Regions from separate parts of the Glaciimonas sp. PCH181 genome, predicted to be linked through region 3. Evidence: predicted binding sites of a transcription regulator. Region 3 holds the regulator's gene; each other region holds the start of a gene.
The links. The regulator sigma-54, encoded in region 3, starts transcription at its own class of promoters, with help from an activator protein. The targets are predictions, from matches to a motif close to TGGCANGNAANCTGCTTT.

Region 1 (8,201 bases), 680 kb from region 3:
CGGCTGGTGCTGGCACTGCGCCAGCGGCTGGAGCTGCCGCAGCAGGAGCAGCAACGACGGCAGCCGGTGCAGCTGCAGGCGCAGCAACCGGAGTAGCCTCGCTAGAAGCGCTGGCGACGGCTGATGCCGATGCCGATGCCGATGCATCATCAGCTGCTGAAGCTGGCAGCATGAAGCCGACCGCAAGCATTAGCGCGCAAAATGCCAGAAACGTGGCAATTATTCTTTTGATGTTCATGTTAACAGTCCCCTTAGATTGCATCTTTGCCGGTCTCACCGGTACGAATACGAATAACTTCTTCCAAATCGAGGACGAATATTTTGCCGTCGCCGATTTTGCCGGTGCGTGCTGCGGTTTCTATCGCTTCTACTGCACGATCCAGAATCGAATCATCTACTGCCGCTTCAATTTTTGTTTTAGGCAGAAAATCGACAACATACTCAGCGCCGCGATACAACTCGGTGTGTCCTTTCTGACGGCCAAAACCCTTTACTTCTGTAACGGTGATGCCTTGTACGCCGATAGCTGACAACGCCTCACGGACTTCATCCAATTTGAATGGTTTAATAATCGCAGTGATCAGTTTCATATTGACCTCAGTTAGAAAGTTTTTGCGAGAGAGAAGACCACACCGTTTTTGCCGAGGTTTTTGCCGTCAGGGGCGACATACGCGCCGTTTTTGGCATCTGTACCGACAAAAGCTGCGCCAAGAGTAACGCCATACAGGCTCTCAAAGGTTTTTGTTACGCCAACTTTCCAGTCGGTGTAGCTGGCGAAGCTAAAGTTTTCAACACTTTGGTGACCAATATGCAGACCCAGCGTTACACCGGAACCGACATCGAAATTAGCGCCAAGGTCGTAATACGCACTATTCTTGCTGTTGACCGTGCCGAACAAGTTGGTCAATGCATGTGAGTATTTGAAGTAACCAGGGCCATAACCGAGTTGACCGTAGAGCTCAAACGTATTCGCGTTTTTACCGATATTGCTGTAATTGTTGCCCGGATAGTAATAGTACAAACCGCCGACGTCATAGGTAAAGCCACCAGGAAGATCGCCGCGCTTACCTGCGTACAAATCCCACTCGATATTGCCTTTGCCGTTAAAGCCAGCGCTGTTGACCGAATCTTTGATCCATTTAATGTTTGACAACCAAGTACCAGCGTAAAGGCCGGTAGGATTATTGGTGTAGTCCACGCCACCTTGCAAAGCAGGGTCAAAGCGGGTTTGCGAAATACCGCGGAAACGGTAGTCGTTTACGACGCCAATGTTATAAGCGATCTGATTATCAGGTACGGGTTCTGCGGCTGGCGCTGCAGCCGCAACAGCGGGGGTAGGCGCTGCGTCGTCCGCATGGGCGAAGCTGGCAACCATTGTCGATGCGACTGCCGCGGCGAGTACTAGCTTATACGTCAGATTTTTCATTTTTATCCCTGGTAGCTATGCAACATTAAAATACGAAGAGCCGGTAACTAAAGTTTCATTTCCTCTCTAGCAGGAGTCATGCCAACGAATTCATATTGCGTTTTAAGGCGCGATTTATAATCGCTTTATTGTTTTAACCCCTACAATCTGCGCTTACCTTTAGCAAATACCTCCGGATTTCTGCACCATAGAGATGCATAAAATTGTTTTTGTATTATTTTGGTGCGCGCAAGTAAGGAATTGCCAATCTGCTCTCGGGCATAGCGGGGTTTGGGGTAGTTGACGCGCGTAATCTTGCGGGGATGCAGCCGGGCGATCGCATCGGTGGGCGTTCTGGCTCTGTGCAGCATAGGAATTCGCTGGATGGTGTGACATCTTGAGAGATTCTCTTAAGATGCATGCCAGTCTCACGCCGACGCCCTTGGCATGGGGTATCATTTTTATTCTTACGTTTTTTTGTATTTACAGGAGCATCACCATGAGCAAGCCCAATTTTTTTGAAGATATGCAGTCCAAGATTAATCAGGCTATCGAAAACTCGCCCGCCAAAGACATCGAAAAAAACGTAAAGGCAATGCTGAGCAGCGGTTTCGCCAAACTCGATCTCGTGACACGGGAAGAATTTGATGTTCAGGCGCAGGTGTTGGCAACGACGCGGGCCAAGCTGGAATTGCTGGAATCGCGCATTACTGAAATAGAAGCACAATTAAAGCGTCCATGACCGGCTTTCAACGGCAACACCCATGACGTTGGCAGTATTAAAAAGCCGGGCGCTTGCAGGGATGCAAGCCCCGGAAGTAACGGTTGAAGTTCACCTCGCAAACGGATTGCCTTCTTTTACGATTGTTGGATTGCCGGAAACCGAGGTCAAGGAATCAAAAGACCGGGTCCGTGCAGCGCTTCAAAATGCGCTTTTTGAATTTCCCTCCCGAAGAATTACCGTCAATCTGGCACCCGCCGATTTACCCAAAGAATCGGGACGTTTTGATCTGCCGATTGCGCTTGGCATACTTGCCGCATCGGGCCAGATGCCAGCCGATCAGCTAGACCAATACGAATTTGCTGGCGAACTATCGTTGTCAGGCGAGTTGCGTCCGATCCGCGGGGCATTGGCAATGACGTTTGCGATGACCCGACCGGCGATCACTGCCCCTAATAGCGTTGAAAACGATCTGGCGTATCCACAGAAAAAACAGCGCGCATTTATTTTGCCGCGTCAAAATGCCGATGAGGCCGCGCTGGTCACCGATGCGGCGATTTTCCCGGCCGATTCTTTGCTGCATGTCTGCGCGCATTTCTCTGCAAAAGAGCCAAATGAAAGATTAGTACGCCACATCGCCACGCCGCAAATAAAACCCCCTTGTTACCTCGATTTCAGCGATGTAAAAGGGCAGTTGCAGGCTAAACGTGCACTTGAAGTCGCCGCCGCTGGTGGCCATAGCGCGTTGCTGATTGGGCCTCCCGGTACCGGAAAATCCATGTTGGCGACGCGCTTTGCAGGGATTTTGCCGCCGATGACGGATCAGGAAGCATTGGAATCGGCAGCGGTGCAATCGCTGACCAGCGGTTTTTCCAGCAGTAGTTGGAAAGTACGTCCCTATCGCGCACCCCATCACACTGCCTCTGGTGTGGCGCTGGTTGGTGGCGGCGGTACACCTCGCCCCGGTGAAATTTCATTAGCGCATCGCGGCGTGCTGTTTTTAGACGAATTGCCTGAATTTGACCGACGTGTTTTAGAGGTATTGCGTGAGCCACTAGAATCTGGCCGCATCACCATTTCACGTGCTGCGCGGCAGGCCGATTTTCCCGCCTGTTTTCAGTTAATCGCGGCGATGAACCCCTGTCCCTGCGGCTATCTCGGTCACGTGGCTAATAAGTGCCGCTGTACCCCAGACAACATCGGACGCTATCAAGACAAAATTTCCGGCCCCTTATTAGACCGCATCGATATGCAAATCCAAGTCGGATCATTGCGCCATGATGAATTAAAAAAACAGGCTGACGGTGAGTCATCCAGCCACATCGCTGAGCGCGTCGGCCATGCGTACGCGATTCAGCTAGCCCGGCAAGGCAAAAGCAACAATGCGCTATCGACGACCGATATCGATGCTTATTGCAAAGCAGATGCTGAGGGAGAAAAGTTGTTGCAGACGGCAATGACGCATCTGAACTGGTCGGCTCGTGGTTATCATCGCGTACTGAAAATTGCCCGGACGATTGCCGATCTCGCCGCCAGCGAGGGAATCGTCAAGGCGCATGTTGCCGAAGCAATTCAGTATCGCCGGGCGCTGCGTGAAAAATAATTGTGGTCGACTGGTGAAATAAGCCGGTCGACCACAAAATATCCGATGCGGCAGAGCGCGTCATGTCATTCTTGGCACGCGGCATCATTACGCATACGAGATTTCGGTAGATTTGCGGGGATATTTTGAAAAGCGTGACGGAGATATATAAATGCGCTAATCGCAATGCTATGTTGAAGTTATTATTATTTAGATAATTTTATAGGATTATTTATGTGATGCCGATTCACCTATAACGTGGAATTGGCCCGTGAAAAGAGACACGCTGCATGAATCATTCATTATTTTTAAATAGCAGAATGGCGAGTGTGAAGTTTGATGAAGCGAAATGGGTTTGTGTTGCTTGTCACATTTGGTTGCAATTGACGTTAACGTTTCACATTAATTGCGTGACAAAAATGCGCTTAGGCGTACTATAGAAAGCAATAGGTCGTAGCTGAGCAACTTTTAAATGATTCTTTTGACCTGGCAAAAAAGGAGCAAATCAGAATATTTACGCTAGCTGGCTTGAAAACTGCTTATCGATCATCACCTTCTGTCTAACTTTACAGGGAGCGCATATGAACCTGATCTACAACAGTGACCAGTACAGCGTCGTCGAATTTGGAGCCGATGAACAACGAGAAGCGCTACGCTTTGGCGGCTACGAAATTGTCGATAAATCATTCAAACGGGAAATTTTTATTGCTGGTGCGCTTGCAGAGTTTTTTCGACAAGGTGTTGAAGAACTAATTGCTTCCGAGCCAAGTATTGAAGACATTGATGCTTTTCTTGGTAATTACGATGCCTTGATGAGCCAGCCGGTAACGCTGCAATAAGAACGCGTTTAGCGTACCGAAGAACGTAACATTCTTTGTTCGATTTTATGTGTTATGCAGTATAAAAAAGGAGCCATTGGCTCCTTTTTTATTATCTTAACTTAAGCATTCACGCTTAAATCAACCGTCAATCCAATGTTTAAATCTCAACTTTGGTTCCCAATTCAACTACGCGATTGACGGGGATATGGAAGAAGTCCGATGGCTTTGCGCCATTGGCATACATCCATGCGAATAACTTTTCTCTCCATAGCCACATCCCCGGCAACTTGCTCGGCACGATCGTATCGCGGGCCAGGAAGAAAGACGTATCCATCAAATCGAATTCGTGACCGAATTGTTTATTGGTCAGGTTCATCACCGTATTGACGTCCGGTGCTTCTTTGAAGCCAAAAGCTGCGCGTAGCAGATAGACCTCGCCGCCCATTTCTTTCAAGGTCAGCCGCTTATTGTCATCAACGTAGGGAATGTCCCAGATACTGATTTTCAGGAAGAAAACGCGTTTATGCAAAATACGATTGTGCTTGAGGTTATGCAGCATCGCCACCGGCACAGTCGCCACGTTACCTGTCAAAAATACCGCAGTGCCATCAACGCGATGCGGTGGATGGGCTAGCAAGCCTTCAATAAACGGCGCCAGCGGGATACCCTCATCCTGACTGCGTTCACGCAGCAGCATGCGCCCTGAATACCAGGTAATCAGCAAGAAGAACGAGACCACCCCAAGCAAGATCGTGAACCAGCCGCCATCTGGAATCTTCATCAGATTTGCTGCAAAGAAGCCGAAATCGACGATAAAGAACGCGCCGATAATCAGCGCGACTAAGATTGGGTTCCATTTCCATACGGTGCGCATGACGACCGCTGCCAAAATCGTCGTGATAAGCATCGTTGCCGTTACCGCCACGCCATACGCCGCGGCGAGATTATCTGACTTTTTGAAAGACAGCACTACCGCGACAACTAATATCAGTAACATCCAGTTAATGACCGGGATATAGATTTGGCCGCGCTCATCTTCAGACGTATGCAAAATGCGCATGCGTGGGACGAAGCCGAGAAGAATTGCCTGACTGGTCAGGGAGAAAGCGCCGGAAATAACCGCCTGAGAAGCGATTACCGTCGCAAAGGTCGACAGAATCACCATTGGTATTAGCAATTGGTCTGGCACCATCAGATAAAAAGGATTCGATACGGCGGAAGGATTGACGATCAAATTTGCGCCCTGACCGAAGTAACACAGCATCAGGCATGGCATGACGGTATATAACCAGGCAAAACGAATTGGTCTTATCCCAAAATGCCCCATGTCGGCGTACAGCGCTTCTACCCCGGTCAATACCAACACAACAGAGCCGAGCACGACAAATGCCAATTGGGCGTGCATCACCATAAAGTGGAAGGCGTAGTAGGGATTGATTGCCGCCAGAATTTCCGGGGCTTTGACGATGTTGTAAACGCCTAGCAGACCTAACGATAGGAACCAAACGAGCATGACCGGGCCGAACATTTTGCCAACGATTGAGGTGCCGTGACGCTGAATCAAAAACAGCGCAATGATGATCGCTACGGTCAGTGGAATGACGTAATGCGACAGTGCAGGGGTGGCAATTTCCAGCCCTTCAACTGCAGATAACACTGAGATAGCAGGGGTAATCACCACATCGCCGTAAAACATACAGGCGCCGAACACGCCCAGCATCATGATCCATTTGGCCCAGCGCGAGCCGCTTTTTGCTGTCCGTAAAGCCAGCGCCATCAAAGCCAGAACACCGCCTTCGCCATTATTATCGGCACGCATCACGAAATAAATATATTTCAGCGTCACCACGATCATGATGGCCCAAAACAGCATCGAAATAATCCCCATCACTGCTGACGAGGAGAACGGAATACCGTGCTCGGGGCTAAAACTCTCTTTTAGTGCATACAGGGGGCTGGTGCCGATATCGCCGAACACTACGCCCAGCGCCCCCAAAGTAATGACATGCAGACGCTTAGAGGTGAAGGGGGTTTTGTCGCGACCTTGCGGATTGCTCATGATTTCTTTCTTATCTAGTATCCCGACAGGTGAATGGACATCGATGTTTCCACCGCGCCAAAAACCTGCCCGCTGCTTGTTTTGCAAATCAATTTATTGCTGACGCACCGCACAATTTGGCGGATTTTACCCTCGAACCGACACACCATCTAGCGATGGCTGAGAAGCGTTGCGAAAATACGTCGTTAATAACCTTGTTTCTTGCTGCGATTTAATTTTGGGGTATTTTAAGAGACCAGAATGCCTGGTAGAGGGACGAAATTGTCGTTGTTAAACTGATACTTTGTATATTACGACAATCCCAACGTGTGTTGCGGCAATTTGTAGTCGCGCGGCACTAAGTTAATAATCAGGCATATAAAGACCGTCTCACTGCGCGGCATCTTGCTCCGCTTTTAATACCAATGCCCGGTCATATAAGGCATTTTTCTTTTGTCCGCTGATCTGGGCCGCCAGCGCCGCAGCCTGTTTCACCGATAGTTCAGCCAGCAAAATTTTCAGAATCCGGTCGCCTTCAGCGCCATCGTCGACCGCAACTGGCGGAGAATCGATCAGGATCACAAACTCGCCTTTCTGTCGCATTGGGTCTGCCGCCAGCCACGCCGGAGCCTCTGTCAGAGCGCAGCGATGGACGGTCTCAAACAATTTCGTTAATTCACGTGCCAGCACGATTTGTCGCGTCGGGCCGAATGCTTGTAGCAAGGCATCCACGGTTTCCACAATCCGATGCGGTGCTTCATAAAAAATCAGTGTGGCGGAAACGCTGTCTAAACTTGCCAATACCGTTTCACGCTGGCGCGCTTTGCTCGGCAAAAAGCCAACAAACTGGAATTGATCGTTTAAAAGGCCACTAACAGATAAAGCAGCAATCGCCGCCGATGCACCCGGCAAAGGCAGGGCGCGCAAGCCTGCTTTTAGCACGGCATCGACGATCCTTGCGCCCGGATCTGACACGGCGGGCGTTCCGGCATCGGAGACCAGCGCGATGCGTTCACCGGCTTGTAATCGGGCAACGATCTTTTCGGCGACTTCATGCTCATTATGTTGATGCGCGGCTATTAAGGGCTTGGAAACCCCGTAACGATGCAGTAAATGCGCAGTATTTCGGGTGTCCTCGCAAGCGATGGCGTCCACCAGCGACAGCACATGCAGCGCCCGCAAGCTTATATCGCAGACATTCCCGATTGGGGTGGCAAGCACATATAATGTCGACATTGGATATGTTTGCAGACCCACCTCCGACAAAATCGGTAAGGTAAGAAGGTTGCTGGCAGATTGATCAGTCATGGGAGCTATAAATGTTATTCAAGTGGGCAAGACCGTGGATGCTGGTACTGGCGGGCGTCATGTTGCACGGATTGTGCCCCGCTGCGCTGGCAAATACAACCGTTGTCGAACCGGTTGCCAATGATATTGGCGATGGTCGCATCCCGTTGGCGAGCGTCGCATTATTATTACCGACCCGTTCAGGACCTTTGGGCAGTGCAGCCGATGCTCTGCGCAGCGGTTTTCTGGCGGCGTATGAGCGCAATAAAAACGGTCTCGCGATCAGCGTCATCGAAGCCCCTGATACCCCGGCGGACATGCTCGCTGCCTATCTTGCCGCAAGTCAG
Region 2 (8,201 bases), 240 kb from region 3:
CAGTGGTTTGGCGGTTAATCCATTCGCCGGTGACGGGTTGCAGCCTCATTTCGGTGCTCCTTCGATGGCGGCATCGCTATACAAGAAACTGCGCAAAATCACGTCGCGCGCAGTATCACGCTCGACCATGAACCAGGTTGTAGAGGGTGAATGGCACCACCATTCAATCTTCACCGCCGCAGCACCACTACGATTGAATACATAGTCGGCCCATTGAATATCATTGGCAGCGTCGGGATCTGGCATCGGACGGAACGCACCGCCGTAGACAAATTCGCTGATCGGGCGCGGCCCGTTAATGGGGCAAGTCATTATTTTCATATTAGTGGCCCACCGATGCGGCACCCTTTTCGCCGGTCAACGCATAATTTGCGAAGCGGGACAGGGAAAAGCCTTCGATTAGTTCATGGTTGCGGTCATTGGCGAGGGTGTACGCCATGGTTTTGCCGGAGACCGGCGTCGCCTTGAATCCCCACGTGCCCCAACCGGCGTCGAGATAAAAACCTTCTACCGGCGTCTTGCCCATGATCGGCGCAAAATCCGGCGTCATGTCTGCCATCCCCGCCCATTGCCGCACTACTTTTGCGTTCGACAGGAAAGGGAACATATCCAGCATATGGGCCGACAAACCCTCAACAAAATCCAGCGTCGAGCGGGTTGAATGGACTTCATACGGGTCCAGCGACGCACCCATCACCAGTTCGCCGCGGGCGCTTTGGCTGACGTAAATATGCAAGCTGCCGGATACCAGAATCGGATTCAGCCACGGCTTCATTGGCTCGCTGACCATCGCTTGCAATGGATGAATATAGATCGGCGTGCGCAGGCCGACCATATCGGTCATGCGCGGGGTCGATCCAGCCACCGCGCAGAGCACTTTCGGCGTCGAGATGTAGCCGCGATCGGTCTGCACGCCGCGTACTTTGCCGCCCTGCACATCAATCCCCATGACTTGCGTTTGCTGATGGATTTCTACGCCGCGCAAACTAGCGCCGCGACCATAACCCCAGGCCACGGTATCGTGCCGTGCGACCGCGCCTGGCGCATGGTAAAGCGCACCCAACACTGGCGCGTGACCGCCGCAAGTAATATCCATTTGCGGACAAGCTTTGAGAATCTCGCTCGGCCCCACAACTTCAGAATCAACGCCGTAATGCTTATTGACCTCGGCCCGCCAGCGCATCGTGCGCAATGCCGAATCGGTATGCGCCAACGTAAAATGCCCACGGGTGGAATAGAACAGATTCAGATCGAAATCCTGCGACAGATCCTTCCAGAGATCGACCGAGGTGTCATAGAATTTAACGCCTTCAGGGGTCAGATAATTGGAACGAATGATCGTTGTATTGCGCCCCGTATTACCGCCGCCGATATAGCCTTTTTCCAGCACGGCCACATTCGTCATGCCATGATCGCGGGCCAGATAATAGGCCGCTGCCAACCCATGTCCCCCGCCGCCGATAATCACTGCGTCGTAACTGGATTTAAGCTCTCCGGGCTCGGCAAACATCCGCGGTTCGGGATGCTTCTTTGAAAGGGCAAAACGTACGAGTCGCCAAGGCATCGCTATTTCCTTATTAAGAATTACGCAAAGTTGTTGCAGCAATCAACTTGTGAAAAAATTCAGCCGACGACGGGTCGGTAATACTGGTTGCCGAGACGCAGGCTTAAATCATGCGCCGCGCTGGCTAAAGGGAAAGACGCCGCTGGGGCGTTTACGTACATTTTTTATTTAAATACAACGGTCTTTTTGCCATGTACTAATACGCGGTCTTCCAGGTGATACCGCAGGCCGCGTGCGAGCACGGCCTTCTCAATATCTTTACCATAGCGCACCAAATCCTCGACCTTATCGGAATGATCGATGCGGTTCACATCCTGCTCAATGATCTGGCCCTGATCCAACTCTTCGGTGACGTAATGACAGGTCGCGCCGATCAATTTGACGCCTTTTTCAAATGCTTGATGGTAGGGTTTTGCGCCGATGAAACTCGGCAAAAAGGAATGATGAATATTGATGATCTGGCCGTGATAACGAGCGCATAACTCTGGACTTAACACCTGCATGTAACGCGCCAGCACCATCACATCGCCCTGCGCTTCGTCATACAACCGCGCTACTTCTGCATAGGCTTCGGTTTTATTGGTCGCTGTCACCGGCACGTGATGGAAAGGAATTCCGTGCCATTCGACCAATCCTCTGAACGTCTCGTGATTTGAAATCACGCAGGGGATATCGATATCCAATTCTTGCGATTGCCAACGCGCCAGCAAATCGTAAAGACAATGTTCCTGCTTGGAAACTAGCAAGACTACGCGTTTCTTTTTAGCCGAATCAGCAATTCGCCAATGCATCGAAAAATCGTGCGCGATGGAGGCAAAACGCGACCGGAAGGCATCGATATCATAAGAAATCGAATCAGCCAGAATTTCCTGACGCATGAAAAACCGCTTGTTTACTTCATCAGCATGATGGCTAGCCTCAGTAATCCATCCCCCGGCATCAGCAACAAAACTGCTCACCGCAGCCACAATACCGACACTGTCAGGACACGATAGTGATAGCGTGTAACGGCGCGGGAGAGACTGAGGCTGAACACGTGTCATGATTATCCACCAGTGAGAATTAATAGTTCACATGATGCACCTTTTATTCTTTTGAGTAAACTTATTTTAACGAAGGTGGATTTTTATCTTTTTCTTAGAGAAAAATCGTCACGTTTGTGGGGCGTAGCGGCGAATTTTGCTGGTGTGCGCTAAAGAAAACATGCCGCATTCTGGACAAGTGAGATTAGACAAATTTCTAAAAACCGCAGCATTTGGGCGCGCTAAGGAACTCCGCTGGATTCAGCTGCGCCAATCCGCAAGAACGTGAGGATATGCATAGTTACAACGCGTTGCTGCAAGGTGATTTGGCAGTGCTGGAATAAGGGGCGGTGATGGCGCAGATCATGCAAAATCGGATGGTTGCGCTGAGGTAAGCGGCACAACTAATCGCAGGCGCAGACAAACCGTTGTACCGCGCCGATCGGATAAAAGCCATCGAAAATGCGCATCTGCGGACGGTTTTTGCACCAGCGGAACAGGCTACGCTGAGTACGTTTTTGCCGTTGCAAACCGATGCGTATGTGGCTGAGTTGTGCCATTTTGCGATGAAGATGCAGACTTTATCGCGGAGGGAAGGAAGTGCTTATTTGCGGCAACGGCATGTGTTTGGGTAAAGATTGATTCTAGTTTTATGTGCTGAATTTATAGCCTGACTTTATTGGCCGAATTTATCACTTTATTCAGGCGGTTTCCCCAAAGCTGCCCGCAGGTCAAAATTTGCCGTCGGTTCGGGTTGAACTCTGGCCTCGCAATTGCGTAAATGATGCGCCATATGCGACTGGGCTAAGGCGGCATCACCGCTTTCCAGCGCCAACAACACGCTTTCGTGCTCATCGAAAGAGCAGGCATTCTGCCCCGGCGCTTCGACCTTGGCGATCAGCAATGTCGTGCGCGAAACCAGCTTGCGCAGTACGCCGACCAACAGCACGTTATCGGTTAATTCTGCCAACTCCAGATGAAATTGCGCGGACAAGCGTATCCAGCGCGGACGATCGCCAGTGAGATAGGCGGCGCGCTCGTCATCGACGCCTTTACGCAGCGCGGCTAATTGCTTGGGCGTGGCGCTATGAGCAACTTTTTCCAGTGCTGCGTGTTCGATGATATTGCGCAACTCAAACATATCTTTGGCCTCCACGCTGGTGGGGCTGGCGATAAACGCACCGCGATTGGCTTCCAGCTCGACCAGACCTTCAGTCTCTAAGCGGGTCAGCACTTTGCGCACTGTATGGCGCGCGGTATCGTAAATCTGACATAAAACTTGCTCGGTCAGTTTAGTGCGCGGTGGCAGACGATGCTCCATGATCGCATCATAGATATCGTGGTAAATCCGATCTTCCGTATTGCTTTGTGGTTTGCCTGCCGTGGGGGTGGCAACGTGCAATTGTTTGGCTGTTTTATTCATATTGATCGGATTAGAAATCGTCGTTTTTGTGGCTTATTGCTGGGGCTTATTTATGCTGTTTAATCATACTTTGGCAATTGATAATGCGCCTGTCTACCGGTAGTGTTTAAGGCCGCTTTAGCGCCCTTTAGTATGATCGAAATCGCTAAAATAAACCTGTCTTCGCCCCGTTTTTTGCCACACCGGGGCGAAGAATATTACCGCGCGGGGCCACGGCCCCTTTTACGAATAATTACTTCGGCAGTGTGCCTTCTACGCCATCGACCAACCAGTTAATACTCATCAAATCGCCCATCGGTAAGACTGCACCTGCAGCTACTTTAACGGCACCGGTGTTGTCTTTTAGCGGACCGCCAAAAGGAAGCAACTTGCCATCAACGATGGCTTTTTTCTTTTCATTGAAAAGTGCGACGACATCTGCTGGGACCGAAGGATTCAAAGGTGACAAGACGACTAGATTTTCTTGAATACCCCAGAGTGTTTTTTCTGGTTTCCATGTGCCGGCCAATTCGCGTTTTACTTCCTGGCTGTAATACACACCCCAGTTTTCAGTATTTGCGGTGAGGTGGGCTTTAGGGCCGTATTTTGCCATGTCGGTATCCCAGCCGAATGCGTGGACGCCTTTTTCTTCAGCGACTTGCACGACAGCAGGGGAATCGGTGTTTTGAGCGAGCATGTCGGCACCTTGAGCGACCAGTGTTTCAGCGGCTTGGCGTTCTTTGCCTGGGTCATACCAGGTATTCACCCAGACGATTTTGGTTTTGATTTTAGGGTTGACGCTTTTTGCGCCGAGGGTGTAGGCGTCGACGTTGCGGACGACTTCCGGGACTGGGAATGAACCGACAAAACCTAATGTATTGGTTTTGGTCATTTTTCCGGCGATGATGCCGAGGAGGTAGGCACCTTCATAGAAACGCGTTTGATAGGTTCCTACGTTGGGGCCGGTTTTGTAGCCGGTTGCGTGGACGAAGTGGACTTTCGGGAAAGCTTTGGCGACTTTGATCGTTGGGTCCATGTAGCCGAATGAGGTGGTAAATATCAGCTGATTGCCATCGACGGCGAGTTGGCGGATGACGCGTTCGGCATCGGCGGTTTCCGGGACGTTTTCTACATAAGTAGTCTTGATTTTGTTGCCGAATTCTTTTTCGATGGCGCGACGGCCCTGGTCGTGTTGGAATGTCCAGCCGCCGTCACCGACTGGGCCTAGATAGACGAACGCGACTTTTAATGGTTCGGCGGCGCTGGCTGTTGGTAGCACGCCTAGAGTTAGGGTGGTGACTGTTGCCAGGGCGATTAATGTAGAACGTAATTGAAACATTCAGAACTCCTTTTGGTGTTTAGATATCGGTTTGTGGCTGATAACACGGTTGGCGCTCCGTGGAGGCTTTGTCGGGGGTGGCCCGACAGCCAGTCACTTTTTCTGTGGGGGCGCCTAGCCGAAGCAAGAAAAAGTGACTAGCGGCTGGGCCGCCCCCGGCTTGCATCAACGGAGCACATCCCATCTAAGCAACCACCAAACCCAAAGCCCCCACGCAGCAAATACGCTCTCAACAAACCTTAAAAGTGATACTCGACCCGAACCATAGGCGTCTTAGCCAAAGACCCCTTAACAGTAGAAGGCGTACCAAACTTATTGCGCCAGTACTCATACTCAAGACCAGCCCGCAAAGTATTCTTCCCCATCCCCAAAGGCGTCCCCAAGTCATACATTATCTGACCATCGAAATGCACTTCCGGCGCAGTCCCGCCACCATATTCATTCGTACCCTTAGCCGCGATGTAATCGAAATATCCCTCAAACGCCAACCCGGTCGAAGCAATAGGAATTCCCCAGGCCAGGCTCAGCATCGGATGCGTATCGTAGGTATACCGACTAGTCACGCCGACCGGCTGATTACTCTCACGCATCAGCAACAAACTGACATTCAAAAAACCCGGCACATCCATCATCAACGTCGGTCCCAACACCAACATACGTTTTCTCGATGCATAACCCGGATCGTTCTTAGTATTCCAATCAAACCCAGCCGTCACACCAAGCCCACGCACCGGACCGAATGACAAGGTTTTTCCACTTACTTTGCCCAAATCCAGCGTATTCCGGTAAACGATATAGGCTTCCTGCGCATTGCTATCCTTACTATCGGACTGCAACAAATCCACGTTCACAAAGTTCGTCCCATACTTATAACCACTAGCATGCTGGATATCGATAATGCTCTTTGCAATCCCGGTGCCGACATACGGCTCAGCAAAATTCGTTCCGTAACGATAGCCGATGGAGGTATCGCTCCATTCAGCAGCGCTGGCCTGCTGAACGCTCGCCAGCGCTGCAGCCACTGTTAATACATTGACCGCGAACTTGCTGATTTTTACTGCTGCTTGCTTTGCCATGATGTGTTTCCAAGAGAGTGGATCACTAAGGAGTTAAGGAGCCTCATTTCCCCTTATTACGAGATTTACAACATTTAAAAATAGCGCGCAGTCCAATTTGAGGTCATTTCGCAAATCGCTCTGCTTAAAATTCTTAAATGTTTTGACAGCAATTACCGTGCCAATTGTTGCCAATCATAAACTGGCGCAAAAATTAACTATTCGGCCTCAGCGGGCGCATGGATGCTGATAATCGGTGCGGCCTTTGTTATTTTTTGCATTAAATTGGCGCTTGTAAATTATCAATGCGCTGTTACGGTGCAATAGTCGCAAATATGAATAGCGAATATTCACCAATTTATAGTTATTTTGTGACAAATTTTTGTTTAATATTGTCGACAAAATATATCGCATCGCACCATGACAATCGGGCGAAACTGTCTATTTCCAGCCTGCTGCCCCGGCATCGGCATGCTTGATCAGGCGATTTTTGCCGCGCTTTACCGCAGCAATTTCGGCTCTGGCATGACAATTGCACTTCCCCTGGGTTGCTTCCTATTCTATTTTTAGGGCTTACACAAAATTTGTCCCAGCAACGCGTGCCGACAAAGACAGTACGGTCGGACCGCGTAGATTGCCAGGACAGCGCAACGCCGCTGGGGCGATTTTGTGTAAGTCCTGTTTACTTCTCTTAAACGGACCTTCCCATGGACCTATTGCCGGATTCATCCGCATTGCCGCCACGCCTTGTCCTCAACGACATTACTAAACGCTATCCCAGCGTAGTCGCTAATGACGGGATCAGCCTGAGCGTCCAGCCCGGCGAGATTCACGCGTTGCTGGGTGAGAACGGCGCGGGAAAAAGTACGCTGATGAAGATCGTTTATGGCGTCACCAAACCGGATGCAGGCAGCATTTTGTGGGAGGGACGTTATCTGGATATCGCCAGTCCGGCGCAGGCCCGGCGTTTGGGCATCGGCATGGTGTTCCAGCATTTTTCGTTGTTTGAGACGCTGACTGTCGCTGAAAATATCGCCCTGGCGCTGGATGTGCAGGTCGCTCCGGCTTTGCTGGCGGTGCAAATTAAGGAAGTATCAGAAAAATACGGCCTGCCGATTGATCCACATCGGCTAGTCCACAGCATGTCGGTCGGGGAACGCCAACGAGTGGAAATCGTGCGCTGCCTGTTGCAGCAGCCAAAACTGTTGATCATGGACGAGCCAACCTCGGTCCTGACGCCGCAAGCCGTGCTGACCTTATTTACGACCTTGCGCCAATTGGCGGCGGAAGGTTGCAGCATTTTATATATCAGCCACAAACTAGATGAAATCCGTGCCCTGTGCGATACCGCGACCGTTTTGCGCGGCGGGCGCGTCAGCGGCACCGCTATCCCAAAAAACGAAACCAACGACAGTCTGGCCCGGATGATGATCGGCGGCGAACTGGCCGAATGCCATTTGACCCCGCAAGCCACTGGCGAAGTCCGTCTGGCGCTGGATAAATTATCTCTGGGAACAATTGACCCGTTCGGCACCACACTAAAAAACATCAGCCTGAACGTGCGCAGCGGTGAAATTCTGGGCATCGCCGGGGTCTCCGGCAACGGCCAGAAAGAATTGTTGGCGGCATTGTCTGGCGAAAGCCTGACGGACACGCCGACTGGGCAAGCGCCGATGATCGTGCTGATGGGCGAATCGGTCGGACGTTTGAATCCAGCCCAACGACGACAGCACGGCCTGACGTTTGTGCCAGAAGAACGTTTAGGGCGCGGCGCAGTGCCCAGTATGAGTCTGGCGCAGAACGCCTTGCTGACTGGCGC
Region 3 (8,201 bases):
AAAATCGCCTCTACATTAGCCTCGACCGGAACGCCTGCATTGTTCATTCACCCCGCTGAAGCCGCCCATGGCGATCTCGGCATGGTGACAGAACATGATGCTTTTATTGCCATTTCCAACTCTGGCGAAACCGCAGAATTGATGGCAATCGTGCCGATCGTCAAACGCATGGGCGCGACCTTAATCGCGATGACCGGCAATGACGAATCAGGCCTGGCGCAACTGGCGACCGTCCATCTCAACGTCAAGGTGGATAAAGAAGCCTGCACATTGAATTTGGCACCAACCGCAAGCACTACCGCCACATTGGCGCTGGGTGATGCGTTGGCGGTGGCTTTGCTGGATGCACGCGGATTTCGCGAAGAAGACTTTGCGCGATCCCATCCTGGCGGCGCACTTGGCCGACGTTTACTGACCCATGTGCGCGATGTCATGCGTAGTGGCGATGCGATTCCTGCCGTGACTGCTGAGGTGTCATTATCAGCCGCATTACTCGAAATTACCCGTAAAGGCCTCGCCATGACGGCGATAGTCGACGACAAATTTCATCCTGTAGGCGTGTTTACCGATGGCGATTTGCGCCGTTTGATCGAACATGTGCAAGATTTCTCAAAACTGACCATCGCCGATGTGATGCACATTAACCCGCGCACTATCGGCCCGGATCAATTGGCCGTTGACGCAGTGCAGATCATGGAAGAGTTCCGTATCAATCAATTGCTGGTGGCCGATGCCGACGGTAAGCTAGTGGGTGCGCTACATATTCACGACCTGACCCGCGCAAAGGTAATTTGATGACTGCTGCCGGAAACACCATCAGCGTACCCGCAGCAGTAAATGCGCGTGCAGCGCAAGTGCGCTTGATGATTTTTGACGTCGATGGTGTGTTGACCGATGGCGGCTTGGTGTTTGGTGCGGACGGTGAAGCGTTAAAACGCTTTAATGTCTTAGATGGCTTAGGCATCAAACTGTTGCAGCAGGCGGGCATTGCCACCGCAATTATCAGTGCACGGTCTTCGGCCATTGTCAGCCGTCGTGCAAGCGATCTGGGTATCACGCATGTCCATCAGGGCGTGCACGACAAATATGCAGCATTCCTGAAATTATTAACCGACACAAATCTAACGCCGGATGTATGTGGCTTTATCGGCGACGATATTATTGATCTGCCGATTTTGTTGCGCGCCGGTTTCGCCGTCAGTGTTCAGAATGGCCATGCCGAAGTCAAATCACGGGTGCACTATGTCACGCAAGCCAGTGGCGGCCATGGGGCGGCGCGAGAAGTATGCGATTTAATTTTACGTGCGCAAGACAAATACGATGCTGCACTGGCGCCGTATTTAAGCGGAATTTCTGCGTGATGAGAGTTTTATGAAAAACCTGCGGTCAACTTTCCGCCTCCGTTTCATGTTGCTGCTGGCGCTGTGCATCGCGCTTGCGCTGGGCAGCTTCTGGATCATGGAAGTAATGAATAAGAGCACTGAAAAAATGTTGCCCAATGCGCCGCGTGTTGCGCCTGATTATTACGTCGAAAATTTTAATTATGTGCAATTGGCGTTGAATGGTCAGCCACGCTACAACATCTCGGGCCAGCGCCTGACGCATAATCCTGCCGACGATTCCTATAACGTCAATTTGCCGGTGATCCATAGCCTGGATAAAGCCAAACCGCCGATGACCTTGCGCTCGAATACGGCCAAAATTGAAGACAATAATAGCAAGGTGAATATGTATGGCAATGTCACCGCTGATCGCCTTGCAACACCGAAATCGTCGAAATTACATTTGCAGTCCGAGTATCTGCAACTGCTGCCTGACGATGACATCATTACTAGTGACAAACCGGTCCAGATTACAATCGACCAGTCGAAAATGAACGGCACCGGCATGTATGCTAACAACGCAACGCTGGAATTGCGTTTACTGAGCAATGTACGTGGCACCTATCGCGCAACACCGCGCCAACCTTAGGCATCAATCCCACAGCCACCCCGGATCGTGCCCTGTGCCGTTATCCCCGTTATTCCTTTTTCAGGATTCAGGATTTTTATGAAACGTATTCTTTTTTTATCGCTACTGGCATTGCAACTGACATTGATGTCGGGTGCGCGCGCCGAGAAAGCGGATGCAGATAAACCATCGAATGTCGAAGCAAACACGTTCACTTTGGATGACGTGAAGCAGGTCAAGATATTTACTGGAAAAGTTATTTTGACGCGCGGTACGCTGGTGATGAAGGCCGATAAAGTGGTCGTGACAACCGACCCATCCGGCTACCAATTCGCAACGTTATATGCAGCACCGGGCGGACTGGCAACGTTCCGCCAGAAACGCGATGGCGGTCCGGATTTATGGATTGACGGCGAAGCAGAGCGTATCGAATACGACGATAAAACTGAAATCGTAAAATTATTTTCTAAAGCGCAAATGCGGCGCTTGCAAGGCACAAAACCTACCGATGTCGTGAACGGCGAGTTCATTTCCTACGATAGTCGCGCTGAATTCTACTCGGTGAATAACAACGCGTCTGGCACAAGTCAGCCCGGTAGCGGACGCATCAAAGCGGTCATCCAACCGAAGGGGAAGTAAGATGACGGCGATTAATTCGAGTACGCTGATTGTCAAAGGCTTGCAAAAAAGTTATGGTGCGCGGCAGGTTGTCCGCGATGTTTCCCTGAATGTCAAAAATGGCGAGGTGGTTGGATTACTGGGCCCCAACGGTGCCGGTAAAACGACCTCGTTTTATATGATTGTGGGCTTGGTGCCGTCGGATGGCGGCGCAATTGATCTGGATGGCGTGGATATCTCGCGCTTGCCTATTCATCAACGTGCCGTGCTCGGTCTGTCCTATTTACCGCAAGAAGCATCGGTATTTCGCAAACTTACGGTAGAAGACAATATCCGGGCTGTGCTCGAGCTTCAGCGTCCAGACGGCGTGCCGCTCACCAAACAACAAATCTCGGACAAGCTGGAATCACTGCTGCAAGAATTGCAAATCGATAAACTGCGCGAAAACCAGGCTTTGTCGTTATCTGGTGGTGAGCGCCGTCGCGTAGAAATCGCCCGCGCTTTAGCCACCAATCCCCGTTTCGTATTGCTCGATGAGCCATTCGCAGGGATAGATCCGATTGCCGTAATCGAAATTCAGCGCATCGTGCGATTCTTGAAAGAGCGTGGGATCGGCGTCCTGATTACCGACCATAACGTGCGGGAAACGCTCGGCATTTGTGACCGGGCGTACATCATCAACCAGGGTAGCGTGCTGGCCAGCGGCAGTCCAGACGACATCATCGCCAACGAATCGGTGCGACGCGTTTATCTGGGTGAACATTTCCGCATGTAACTGAATACAGGAATACTGAGGAATCCCCAGCACACATGAAACAATCCCTCCAACTCCGCACCTCGCAACATCTGGCGCTGACACCACAGTTGCAGCAATCTATACGATTGTTGCAATTGTCTACGCTGGAACTGCATCAGGAACTGGAACACATCCTCTCGGACAATCCGTTGCTGGAACGGCTTGACGACCCTCTTGATAACTCTGTCAGGTTGTTAGCGGACGGCGCAATCAACTCGACGGCTTCGACGATGGATGCACCAACCGGCGATAGTGAAGTCAGCAGTTCACCAACAGAGCCGGAAGGCGGCGGTGAAACTCAAGAGGCTGGCGACAATAGCCAGGACAGCGCTAACAATGACAGCGAATGGAGTTTCGACGACGTTGCGCGCACTTCCAAAGCCCCGGACGACGAAGATGCCAGGCCGCAGTTGGAAGCTTATGAAACGACCTTGCGCGAACATTTGCTGAAGCAAATGCGTGAAACTGTGGATCAGCATCGCGACCGCGCATTGATCGAATTAATCATCGATGCGCTGGACGAGAATGGTTATCTGGAAGAGCCGCTGGAAGATATTCATGCCCGTCTTCCAGAGGAATTAGACATCGAAGTCGAAGAGCTATCAATGGCTCTGAAGATGGTGCAGAGCTTTGACCCGACTGGTGTGGGTGCTCGCAATGCTGCCGAATGTCTATCTCTGCAAATTAAAGCATTTCCGAAAGTAGCTTTCGTCACACGTCGTCTGGCATTAATTATTGTGCAAGATTATCTGGCCTTATTTGCACAACGCGATTTTAATAAAATCAAAAAAGCGCTCGATTGCGACGACGAAGATTTACGTGAAGCACAAGTAGTTATCAAGCAATGCAATCCTCATCCAGGCGCTACTTTTGCGGGCAGCGCCTCGGATTATGTGGTGCCGGACGTGATTGTCAGACGTACAAAAAATGGTTGGCAAGTCATGCTTAATAATGACGTTATGCCAAGACTGCGTGTAAACGCCCTCTATGCCAATATTCTGAAGCAAGGTAAAAGCGAAGGATCGCTGGGATCGCAGTTGCAAGAGGCGAAGTGGTTGATCAAAAATATGCGTCAACGCTTCGATACCATCCTGCGCGTGGCGCAAGCAATTGTAGAACGTCAACGGAATTTCTTCTCACACGGCGCGGTCGCGATGCGGCCGCTTGTGTTGCGCGAAATAGCTGATACACTAGGATTACACGAAAGTACTATCTCTCGTGTGACCACTCAGAAATACATGCTCACCCCTCACGGGATGTTCGAATTAAAGTATTTCTTCGGTAGCCATGTTGCTACAGAGGCAGGTGGAGAGGCTTCCTCTACAGCGATACGGGCGTTAATCAAACAACTGATAGGAGCGGAAGATTCTAAAAGTCCTTTCTCTGACAGCAAGATTGCCGATATGCTCGCGGAACAAGGTATGGTAGTTGCACGTCGTACGGTCGCAAAATATCGCGAAGCATTAAGAATTCCGCCAGTCAATTTGCGTAAATCTCTTTAGCTGTTTGTATGTATGCACAACCGTCGCTGTGTCCTGACTGACCGATTCATAATGAATTGATCATCCCAAGTCCGAACCGCCAACGACATACTTCATAGGAGCGCTGTATGAATTTCACAATTAGTGGGCATCACCTCGACGTAACTCCCGCCATTCGCGAACACGTGCTAAGCAAATTGGAGCGTATCAAGCGCCATTTCGATCAGGTCATAGATATTAGTGTGATCCTGACTATCGACAAAATCACAGAGAAAGAAAAACGCCAGAAAGCCGAAATTAATTTGCGCGTAAAAGGCAAAGACCTGCATGCTGAAAGCATTGCGCATGACCTTTACGCCGCCATTGACTTGCTGATCGACAAGCTTGATCGTCAAGTAATTAAATATAAGGATAAACTGCAGAACCACCAACATTCCGCGATTAAACATTTGCCCGAGGATGCACCTATCCCGGCTACGTAATGTTGTGAGGTCTAAGTCAATGCAAGTGTGTCTCAAGAATCATTGAGAAAATACTAAACTGACAAACGAGCAAGGGCGCAGTTAATGCGCCCTTTGTTATTGGAAAATCACTTTAATTACCTATATTATTTGGATAATTTTCAGCATGATTTTTTTGCTGATTGTTTAGCCTCATCTCATCAATGAGGCTTTCATTTCTCTGGCAGCCGGATTACTGTTTCAGTGCACCAAATACCTTGCCAATAATGGCACTTCCCGCGCCAACCGGATCGCGACGAATCGCCTTCTCTTCTTCCCCGATCATATAAAACAAACCATCCAGTGCACGTTGAGTGACGTAGCCCTCAACCGTGGCGGCCTGCCCTGGCACTAATCCTGTTTTACTGACCATGCCCATCGTTGCGTTATATTGTGCTGAGACGCCATTCTGGTCTGTAATTTTTTTCACTATCGGCAAAAATTTCACTTCCAGAGGTGCCGCCGTTTTCTGCTTGAAAAAATCCGTCACCGATGTCTCACCGCCACTCAAAATATTTTTTGCGTCCGTGATCGACATCGATTTCACTGCATTCAATAGCAAAGGTTTAGCCAGTGGCACGGCGGATTCTGCCGCATGATTCATCGACAAAACCAAATCATCCAATTGCTGCCCTTTCCCTGTCATTCTCAAGAGCGGACGCGCCTGCTCCAACACGCCTGGTAATCCAATTTTTACTTTATCGTTATTCAAAAATCCATTTTCAACACCGAGTTTAGAGACCGCAACAGTTGCACCTTTATCCAGTGCCGCCTTCAATCCAGAACTGGCATCCTGATTGCTCAAATCGGCTAAAGAAAATGCAAATGCAGTAGAAGAAATGAGAGCGCCGATCAAACCCAGACTACAAACGGGTTGGAAGTGAAATTTCATGGATGACTCCTTAAAAAAGTTGAATAACCCGCGTCTGAATTATCGCCACGGCAACAATTACAGATGACCCTCATCGACCAGAAATAAACGTCGGTGTTCGCGGATGGCATAACGGTCGGTCATGCCGGCAATATAGTCGGCAACCTGTCGCGCTTGTAGTTGTGCGCCGTCTGGATGTTGCAAGGTTGATGGCGTTAATTGATAGTCCGGCGGCAGCAAATTCGGTTCACCCACAAAACAATCAAACAGCTCGACCACAATGCGCCGCGCCTTAGCAGTCATGCGATTCACAAGATAATGACGATAAAGATTTTCGCGTAAAAAGCGCTTTAATGCAGCCGCCTCAGCCGCCATTGCATCCGAAAATGCGATTAGTGGCGCAGCATCTCGCACGTCTTCAACGGTTAACGGCGCAGCGGCCAAAATCCGTTGGCGTGAGGTGTCGATTAAATCGTTAATCAAAGCGTTAATCATTCGCCGCACTGTTTCATTGATAGCGCGTCGCCCACGTAATCCAAGAAACGTTTTTTCAACTTCATGGCTATGGCGCGCAAAGAAATCGATTTCCATCATTTGTTCGAGCGTCAATAATCCGGAACGCAGACCATCATCAATATCGTGATTATTGTAGGCAATTTCATCCGCCAAATTAGCAACCTGCGCTTCCAGCGTCGGTTGTTTGCGCTGGATAAAGCGCTGCCCAATATCGCCTAGTTTTTTGGCATTGGCATTGGAACAATGTTTGAGTATGCCCTCGCGGGTTTCAAACATCAGATTCAAACCGTCGAATGCGCCATAGCGTTGCTCGAGCTTGTCGACCAGCCGCAAGCTTTGCAAGTTATGTTCGAAGCCACCAAAATTTGTCATACAGGCATTTAACGCGTCTTGCCCTGCATGCCCAAAGGGCGTATGCCCCAGATCATGCGCAAGTGAAATTGCCTCGACCAAATCTTCATTCAATTGCAAATTACGGGCAATCGAACGCGCGATTTGCGCAACTTCTATGCTGTGAGTCAAACGTGTACGGAACAGATCGCCTTCATGATTGACGAATACCTGCGTCTTATATTCAAGTCGGCGAAAAGCCGTGCAATGTACGATGCGATCCCGGTCGCGCTGAAATTGGGTCCGGGTATTGGGCGCATCTTCGTCGAACAAGCGTCCTCGCGATGTCGCTGAATGGGCAGCATACGGGGCGAGGGACGCTTCTGTATTCATTATGGTTGTGGGGCAGATAAAGGTTGGATGGGTTCGGCTATGGTCGCCAGTATCGTTGCCAATAAGGCATCCTGAGGAGCGGTAGTAATTAATGATCCGCCTAGTTGTTTCATCAAAATAAATTTGATTTGTCCGCCTTCGTTTTTCTTGTCGATTTGCATCAACTCAAGCCAGCGAGCAGTACCCAGATCAGGTGCCACCGTCGGTAGACCGGCAGCCTGTATCAATGCGCTAACGCGGTCACGCGCCTGTGCATCAATATAACCAAGGCGATACGACAAGTCCGCCGCCATGATCATGCCGCAACCCACCGCCTCACCGTGCAGCCATACCCCGTACCCAAGGCCGGATTCAATCGCATGGCCGAAAGTATGTCCAAAATTCAGGATCGCCCGCAAACCGCCTTCGCGCTCATCTTGTCGCACTACATCAGCCTTGATTTCGCAGGAGCGCTGAATGGCATAGGCCAAAGCAGCGCCATCACGCGCCATCAATTTATCGATATTTGCTTCCAGCCAGTCAAAGAACACAGGATCGATCACCGCGCCGTATTTAATCACTTCTGCCAGACCTGCGGATAATTCCCGCTCGGGCAATGTTTGCAATGTCAAAATGTCAGCAATGACTGCCTGTGGCTGGTAAAACGCGCCGATCATGTTTTTGCCAAGCGGATGATTAATACCGGTTTTCCCACCGACGGAAGAATCAACCTGCGCCAGTAAAGTCGTTGGGATTTGTACGAAAGG
Region 4 (8,201 bases), 540 kb from region 3:
TAAACGTCGCATGGCTAGCCATTTTTGCAATCGCCGCCAGCAACATCAGAATTGCACCAACCGGTAACGCCGCTGCCCGCAGACCATCAGGGATTTCGAGGGCCGGGGTAGTAATCGCCATCTGTTCGGTAGCGTGGGTAACTGCAGGATGAATGATCATCAGCACGAAGATGCAGACGACCAGCGCCGCCACCGTCTCAAACCAGATGCGCCATTTTTCTGAGAGTTTGTTGACGATGGCAGTCAGCCGCATATGTTCGCCACGGTCCAGAGCCAACACCGCACCCAGCATCGATAGCCAGATGAAGAGTGTGGATGCCAGTTCGTCCGACCATATCAGCGGATCGTGCAATGCGTAGCGGTAAGTGACGCCGATGAACAGCACCAGCGTTTCGACCACAACCAGCAGTGCCGCCACCGCGGCGACTACGTGCATGACGCCGCGGTTGATGGTCGCCAGCAACCTAGCCAGAAAGTGGCTTTGCACCGGTACAGGATAGGTGGCAGAGGTCATAGCAACGCTCATTACGCCAGTTTTCCGGTGTATTTCTCAAGCACTGCCCAAGCTTCTGGACCGAACTTCTTATGCCATTGCTCATAGAAACCAGCGCTGCGCAGCTTGGTACGGAAGGCTTCGTTATCGGTGGTATTGAAGACCAGACCTTTAGTTTTCATGTCGGCGACTAATGAATCGTTCAGTGCTTTCGTGTCGACGCGTTGCTTGAGACCAGCTTCATTGACGTTGCGCGTCACGATATCTTGCAGATCCTTAGGCAGTTTTTCAAACGATGCTTTGTTGCCCAGACACCAGAAACCGTCCCACATATGATTGGTGACGGAACAGTATTTTTGGACTTCGTACAGCTTGGCAGTGGCGATGATGGCCAGTGGATTTTCCTGACCTTCGACGATCTTGGTTTGCAGGGCGGAATACACCTCGGCAAAGTTAATGCTGGTCGGTGCGGCATCAAAAGCGCGGAACATCGATGTCCAGAGTGGGCTAGGCGGCACGCGCAGCTTCATTCCTTTCAGGTCTTCCGGCTTATTGATAGGACGGGTGCTATTGGTGATCTGGCGATAGCCGTTGTCCCAAATTTTGTCGAAAGCGAACAAGGTGGACTTGGCAGCAATTTGCTTGCGGACGAAAGCACCCAGATCGCCATCCATCGCAGCCCAGACCTGGTTGTAATCCTTGAAAGCAAAGCCGATGCCGCTGATCTGCGCATCTGCAACCAGCGTTCCCAGAATCAGCGGAGACAACATAAAGTAATCGATCGCACCGGCACGGATTTGCGACAGCATGTCGGTATCGGTACCAAGTTGACTGTTTGGATACACCTGCATGTCGACGCGACCTTTGGAGTCGGTCGCGATTTTGGCAGCCATTTCTTTGGCGCGCACATTCATCGGATGGGTGATCGGTAGATTATTAGCGAATTTCAAAGTGAATTCCGCAGCAGCATGGGCTTGTGTTGAATACAGACCGAGACCGCTGGCGGCAACCGCCGATGTAGCAGAAATGGTTTTCAAAAAACGGCGGCGTGAAATATTACCCATCTGTTTGTCTCCTGGATTTAAGTATGAAAAATGCTATCTGCATCTGTATCGATGCTGTATCGATGCTTCCTGATAACGGATAGAGCAATTTAGATGCCAAGCCCGGGCTTACCTTTTGAGATTGCCCTGATGCATGGCCGTATGCCTTAGCGGCATTGCTATTCTCGTCTAAAACGGGGGATTCAAGGTGACTTCTATGGTGGATGTCATGTGTTTAATTTGTGCGACAGGTGTCGCATGGAATAAACACCTGTATATCCCGCAGTGCAGCAAATTTGGCGAGTGGGAAACGGTCATGTAAAGGGTGTAAATTGACCTCTATGTGCTTGCCTGCATGCTGATCCAAATGGCGCGATGTTGTGCGTGCTTTCCTTTGTAATTACTTATGTCCGACCATGAAATAGCTGTGGCATCGTTTTTGCATAGCGTCTTGTGAAAACTCTTTTAAGGAAACCTTATGACTACTTCCGCACCCTGTATTACCGGCTGGAACCATTCGAAGTTCGGTAAGTTAGATGGCATCGATCCTGAAATTTTAATTTCCGAAGCGGCGAAGGCGGCGATCGCACACGCGGGTTTGACCCCGGCGGATATTTCGTCGATTCACATCGGCACTTTCAATGGTGGTTTTTTGTACCAGGATTTCCCTTCGTCGTTGGTGTTCAATCAGATTCCTGAGTTACGTTTTACGCCTTCTGTGCGGGTGGAGAATGCTTGCGCTACCGGTTCGGCGGCGATTCATTCAGGTTTGCAAGCGGTGTTGTCAGGGCAATCGAAGCATGCGTTGGTGATTGGGTTTGAAAAAATGTCGGAGCTGGCAACGGCGGCGGTGGGGGATGTTTTGTTGAAATGTTCTTATGCCAAAGAAGAGGCGAGTATTCCCGGCGGATTTGCAGGTGTATTTGGGAAGATTGCGCAAGCTTATTTTGAACGCTATGGCGATCAATCGGATGCGCTGGCGGCGATTGCTGCGAAGAATCACAAGAATGGTATGTCGAATCCGTACGCGCATATGCATAAAGATTTTGGGTTTGATTTTTGTCGCAATGTATCGGAGAAAAATCCGTTTGTGGCTGGCCCGCTGAAGCGGACGGATTGCTCGCTGATTTCGGATGGTGCTGCAGCGATGATTATCAGTGACGCTGATGTGGCGAAGGGCATGACCCGCGCAGTGCAGTTCCGCTCAGCCGTGCAGGTGAATGATTTTCTGCCGCTGAGTCGGCGCGATCCTACGCGGTTTGAAGGCGGGATGCTGGCTTGGCAGAAGGCGCTGGGACAGGCTAAGTTGACGTTGAATGATTTGTCGCTGGTTGAGACGCATGACTGTTTTACGATTGCTGAGTTGCTGGAATATGAGGCGATGGGGTTGGCTGAGCCGGGGCAGGGCGCGCGGGCGATTCTGGATGGCGTTACCAGTAAAGAGGGACGGTTGCCGATTAATCCTTCTGGTGGGTTGAAGTCTAAGGGGCATCCTATTGGGGCAACGGGGGTTTCTATGCATGTTATGGCGGCTATGCAGGCTTGTCATGATGCTGGAGACATGCAGATTCCTGATGCGCGGTTTGTGGGGGTGTTCAATATGGGTGGGGCGGCGGTGGCTAATTATGTGAGTATTTTGGAGAGAGTTAGGTAATTGGGGTTTGCGAGAGGGTTTTGGTAATTTGAACGGTTGGTGCTCCGTTGCTGCAAGCCGGGGGCGGGCCGGCAGCAAGTCACTTTGTTCTTGCTTCGGCTAGGCGCCCCACAGAAAACGCAACCAAAAAGAAGGCGATCGCAGATATCGCTGCCCTTCCGGGCCTCAAATGTCTCAGAAGTTTGCCGGGTCGAAAAAGCAGCTCGCTGCACTCAAACATGTTTTCCGACCAACCCCGTCAACCCCCAAACATTTGGTAGCGCTACATAACACCACCATCGAACACCACCACCGAACACTAATAACAACCCTATCCCTTTGAACAGATTCTAAAGAAAACCACCATCATGTTAAAAAAAGTTATGAATCTGGGACGACTTCTATCCGACGTCGCCCGACGGTTCCCAGACCAACCCGGTCTGATCATAGGTGAACACATCTCCACCTGGCAGCAAATCAACAATCGCGTCGACGCCGTATCCCACGCCTTCCAAAAGCTAGGCGTAAAAAAAGGCGACAAGTTTCTCGTCCACTCCCGCAATAATCTACAAATCTTCGAAAGCGCCTGGATAGCATTCAAGCTAGGCATGGTCTGGGTCCCCACAAACGTCCGTATCACCCCACCAGAAGCCGCCTATCTGGGCGAGTCAAGCGGCGCGAGCATCATGCTATATGACCACGGCATGGCCAATTACGTCGATGCAGTCAGAGCAGTCTCCCCAGCCCTAACCCACGTAATAGCGCTGAGTAACCCGCGCGAAGGCGAACTAGATTACGAAGCGCTGGCAACAGACCCGGCGAACAGCCACCCATTCGAGGAAGTTGAAGTCGACTACGAAGATCCCCTATGGTTCTTCTACACATCAGGCACCACCGGCCATCCCAAAGCAGGCATGCTATCGCACGGACAAATGGCCTTTGTCGTCACCAATCATCTAGCCGATTTGCTACCTGGCCTGTCACATAAATCACGTTCATTAGTCGTCGCCCCACTATCCCACGGCGCAGGCATCCACGCCATCGTCAATACCGCCCGCGGCGCAGCAAGCATCCTGCCCGCAACAGAAAAACTCATCCCCGAGGACGTCTGGCAATTAGTCGAAAAGCACCGCATCGACAACATGTTCACCGTCCCGACCATCGTCAAAATACTCACCGAAGATCCCTCAGTAGACCGCTACGATCACAGCTCGCTACAACACGTCATCTATGCAGGTGCGCCGATGTATCGCGCCGATCAACGTTACGCGCTGCAAAAGCTCGGCAAAGTATTAGTCCAATATTACGGCCTGGGCGAAGTCACCGGCAACATCACCTTCTTGCCAACCTACATGCACACCGACGACGACAGCGACCCACATGCCCGCGTCGGTTCCTGCGGCATCCCGCGCACCGGCATGGAAATCGCCATCCTGGACGAGTCCGGCAAAAAATTAGCCGCCTTTGAAACCGGCGAAATATGCGTGCGCGGCCTCGCCGTATTCATGGGCTATCACAACAATCCCGAAGCCAATGCCAAAGCATTCAAAGATGACTGGTTCCACACCGGCGACATCGGTCACGTCGATCGCGAAGGATTTTTGTACATCACCGGACGTTCTTCCGACATGTATATTTCCGGCGGTTCTAACGTCTATCCGCGTGAAATTGAAGAAGCATTGCTGACCCATCCGGCAGTGTCCGAAGTCGCAGTATTAGGCCTGCCAGACCCCAAATGGGGCGAAAGCGGCATCGCCGTCATCGTCACCAAGGGCGGTGCAACAGTCGATTGCGAACAACTGCACGCGCATCTGGAAGAACGCCTCGCCAAATACAAATGGCCGCGACGTTTTGTATTCTGGGAAACAATGCCCAAATCCGGCTACGGCAAGATCGTCAAAAAACAGATCAAATCGTTGCTTGAAGCAGAGGGGGAATGTCATCTATGACCACCGCAAGCAACATTGCAACCACCTCATCCAGCGCCCATCGTTCGCGCATGATGCTGCATCCCGGACCGTTTAATCCGGTCAGGATTCAGAGTCGGCATGCGGCAAGTTGTCGGCACGTGCGCCTGACGCTGGTTGCCGGCCTCAGTCTGTTTGATGCGATTGTTAAACCGCTGATTGAGATCGGTATCAAGAGCGCCTCATTCACCATACTCGGCGGTTATTTCGATCAAATTGAATATTGCGTGGCCGCGCCCGATCCATCGCATCAAGCCATGATCGCGTATTCCAAACCGATTCAAGCCGGTCCTGCGTACATGATTTTTGGCAATGCGACGATGGGCAAAAATCAGCATGGCAAACCAATCGTGCATTGCCACGCCGCGATTCGCACCCAAGACGGCATCGTCAAAGGCGGTCACATTATTACCGACACCTGCATCGTCGGCAGTACCCCGATTTCAGTCCTGGTCACCTCGCTCGATGGCTTCGAGTTGCGCGTGACTTACGATCCGGAAACCAACATCCCCCTACTACAACCGCAAGCGGAGAGCCCAAATGAGTGAAGCAACCATCGTCGAAACCGGCAGCATGGGCCGCGTCGCCTATGCTCGTATTGCACCGAATGAAGATTTGGTGCTGGGCGTCGAAAAATTATGCATGGCAGAAGGCTTCAAGAACGCTTTCGTGCGCGGCGCTTTAGGCAGTCTGGTCGATGCCTGTCTGGGTACGCGGGATGGCAAATACGTGCAAATCAAAGGACCAGCCGTAGAAATCGTCAGCCTTGCCGGTGAAGTGCGCTCACAGGAAGACGGATCGTTGAGCGCATCGCTGACCGGCGTAGTCGCGGATACTGAGGGAAATGTCTACGGCGGTCCATTCGTGGCCGGGGCTAACCCAATCTGTATGACGTTTGAAGTGACGTTGGAAGAATGGTTACCTTTGGCTGTCGCGTTATAAGTTGCGATGTTTTGTAAATTGCATGCACATTGTTGTAGGCTCTTGCCTTATTCACGGAATGTCTGCTAGCCTCATCCGCATTCACTCACGGTTGTCGGCCTACAACGATTGCGTAAAACATGCGAAGATTTATCCCCTCTACCTCCTGCCTGATCGCCTTTGATACTGCAGCGCGTCATTTGTCATTTACCAAGGCTGCGCATGAATTGCACATGACGCAGGGGGCGGTCAGCCGTCAACTGGCAGTGCTGGAAACGTATCTTGGCGTCAAGCTGTTCGAGCGGGTGAATCATCGTTTGATCCTGACCGAAGCCGGGCGCGAATATGCGATGCAGATATCGGCAACTTTGACGCAGGTCGAAATAGCCACCTTTCAAGTCATGACTTACAAGAATTCGGCTGGCATGTTCAATTTGGCAACGCTGCCGACGTTCGGCATCAAATGGCTGATTCCTCGGTTACCAAAATTTACTAAAGCGTATCCAGAAGTTATCCCCAATCTCAGCACGGAAGTGTTGCCGTTTGATTTCAACAGCCGCCAGGTCGATGCCGCGATTCACTTCGGTGAGCCGGATTGGCCCGGCGCGGTGATGGTGCGCCTGATCGGTGAAGAAGTAGTGCCGGTATGCAGTCCGTCGCTGAGCACTGAGGTGCGCAGCGTTGATGATCTGACGCGAATGACGCTGTTGCAGCACACGACCCGACCACTCGCCTGGCAGGATTGGTTCCGTCAAGCGGGGGTGGATTGTCCGAATGCGTTGTCTGGTCCGCGCTTTGAGCAATTGTTAATGGTCATCCAGGCCGCCGTCGCCGGATTGGGCATCGCCCTGATGCCGAAATTTCTGGTCGAAGTGGAAATTGCTTCCGGGCAGCTATATATACCGTTTCCGCTTGCCTTCAAAAGTCCGCAATCCTACTACCTTACTTACCCCGAAAAAAACGCCAGCAAGCCTGCTGTGATCAAATTCCGTGACTGGATTTTAAGCGAGTTGCAGGACAGCTAAGACATGCGATGCACCGTTGAGCGTCGGCCGTGGTTTACATTTCTGTCTGGAAATAAAACGCGATGGTGTTCGCCATTCGGTTGCATCACTGCGGCAATTTATCTATCGCTGCAAGGCTTTTCTTCGGCCTAATTGTCTCAACGAATACTAAATTGACGATGACTGGCAGAAACAATCATCGTCATGATGGCAAAAATAACGACTATTTTTTAAAAAATTTCCCCTATTGCGTTACTTTGCGCAATCGCTTTATTGGGACTGATCCTCACTTTGGTGCGGCTTATTGGTCGTATCGAAAAGAGCCTAAATCATTGAGATTTTGGAATGCATCCTGCCGAATGAGAGGGAGTTTCGACTGGGGTGTTCCCTGCTAGCCTTCAGCTTGGCGATGAATGCACCTTTCCGATGCGCTTATGCTGCACTGCACCCTTTTTTGCCATGACCAAAAGTAATGATGTCCTGAAATTTTTTACCTTTCAAAGTCACCAGTTTATTACTTATACTCAGCCTCGAATTCTCTGAAACACACGCCGCAACCGGACTGGCCGACATGTTGATTGCCAGTCGGACGCGTGATCGCCAAGGACACCACCATGCAAGCATCAACCTTATTTAACGAACTGGGCTTTGACTGTTCTTCCCAGGCCGGTACTGATCTCATCGCACGTTCACCACGCGATGGCGCCACCATCGCATCGCTGCGCACCCACACTGTGGAAGAGGCCGAGCAGGCCATCTTGAACGCACAGCAAGCCTTTGAAAAATGGCGCGTAGTACCAGCGCCGGTACGCGGCGAACTAGTGCGTCTGCTGGGCGAAGTCCTGCGTGAAAATCGCACGCAACTAGGCCAGCTGGTCACGCTGGAATCCGGCAAAATCCTCTCCGAAGGTATCGGCGAAGTGCAAGAGATGATCGATATCTGTGACTTTGCAGTCGGTCTGTCGCGCCAATTGTATGGCCTGACTATCGCCTCCGAGCGTCCAGGTCATCGGATGATGGAAACCTGGCATCCGCTTGGCGTTTGCGGCGTTATTACTGCATTCAATTTCCCGGTAGCAGTCTGGGCCTGGAATACCGCGTTGGCGTTGGTTTGCGGCAATGCAATCATCTGGAAACCAT

Region 1: the regulator sigma-54 is predicted to act here: its motif matches at 1,493-1,510, upstream of C7W93_RS20025 (TorF family putative porin).
Region 2: the regulator sigma-54 is predicted to act here: its motif matches at 6,549-6,566, upstream of C7W93_RS18055 (outer envelope protein).
Region 4: the regulator sigma-54 is predicted to act here: its motif matches at 1,965-1,982, upstream of C7W93_RS14355 (acetyl-CoA acetyltransferase).

Annotation. Positions count from the first base shown of each region.
Region 1 covers NZ_PYFP01000002.1:1,505,496-1,513,696, forward strand. Annotated here, with positions in the region: gene amt (ammonium transporter) at 1-238, opposite strand, end outside; gene C7W93_RS20020 (P-II family nitrogen regulator) at 252-590, opposite strand; gene C7W93_RS20025 (TorF family putative porin) at 602-1,426, opposite strand; gene C7W93_RS20030 (accessory factor UbiK family protein) at 1,905-2,147, shown strand; gene C7W93_RS20035 (YifB family Mg chelatase-like AAA ATPase) at 2,170-3,729, shown strand; gene C7W93_RS20040 (DUF3567 domain-containing protein) at 4,290-4,547, shown strand; gene C7W93_RS20045 (potassium transporter Kup) at 4,687-6,588, opposite strand; gene rsmI (16S rRNA (cytidine(1402)-2'-O)-methyltransferase) at 6,958-7,875, opposite strand; gene C7W93_RS20055 (penicillin-binding protein activator) at 7,887-8,201, shown strand, end outside.
Region 2 covers NZ_PYFP01000002.1:1,071,550-1,079,750, forward strand. Annotated here, with positions in the region: gene C7W93_RS18020 (glycine cleavage T C-terminal barrel domain-containing protein) at 1-49, opposite strand, end outside; gene C7W93_RS18025 (sarcosine oxidase subunit delta) at 46-312, opposite strand; gene C7W93_RS18030 (FAD-dependent oxidoreductase) at 323-1,564, opposite strand; gene purU (formyltetrahydrofolate deformylase) at 1,729-2,607, opposite strand; gene C7W93_RS18045 (GntR family transcriptional regulator) at 3,284-4,009, opposite strand; gene C7W93_RS18050 (BMP family ABC transporter substrate-binding protein) at 4,242-5,327, opposite strand; gene C7W93_RS18055 (outer envelope protein) at 5,567-6,403, opposite strand; gene C7W93_RS18065 (ABC transporter ATP-binding protein) at 7,090-8,201, shown strand, end outside.
Region 3 covers NZ_PYFP01000002.1:829,308-837,508, forward strand. Annotated here, with positions in the region: gene C7W93_RS16855 (SIS domain-containing protein) at 1-795, shown strand, start outside; gene C7W93_RS16860 (HAD family hydrolase) at 795-1,361, shown strand; gene lptC (LPS export ABC transporter periplasmic protein LptC) at 1,372-1,971, shown strand; gene lptA (lipopolysaccharide transport periplasmic protein LptA) at 2,050-2,589, shown strand; gene lptB (LPS export ABC transporter ATP-binding protein) at 2,591-3,343, shown strand; gene C7W93_RS16880 (RNA polymerase factor sigma-54) at 3,379-4,866, shown strand; gene hpf (ribosome hibernation-promoting factor, HPF/YfiA family) at 4,974-5,327, shown strand; gene C7W93_RS16890 (DUF4197 domain-containing protein) at 5,539-6,237, opposite strand; gene C7W93_RS16895 (deoxyguanosinetriphosphate triphosphohydrolase) at 6,295-7,455, opposite strand; gene aroKB (bifunctional shikimate kinase/3-dehydroquinate synthase AroKB) at 7,455-8,201, opposite strand, start outside.
Region 4 covers NZ_PYFP01000002.1:284,477-292,677, reverse strand. Annotated here, with positions in the region: gene C7W93_RS14365 (TRAP transporter large permease subunit) at 1-514, opposite strand, end outside; gene C7W93_RS14360 (TRAP transporter substrate-binding protein) at 526-1,557, opposite strand; gene C7W93_RS14355 (acetyl-CoA acetyltransferase) at 2,015-3,190, shown strand; gene C7W93_RS14350 (acyl-CoA synthetase) at 3,538-5,118, shown strand; gene C7W93_RS14345 (DNA-binding protein) at 5,106-5,684, shown strand; gene C7W93_RS14340 (PPC domain-containing DNA-binding protein) at 5,677-6,078, shown strand; gene gcvA (transcriptional regulator GcvA) at 6,198-7,082, shown strand; gene C7W93_RS14330 (aldehyde dehydrogenase family protein) at 7,676-8,201, shown strand, end outside.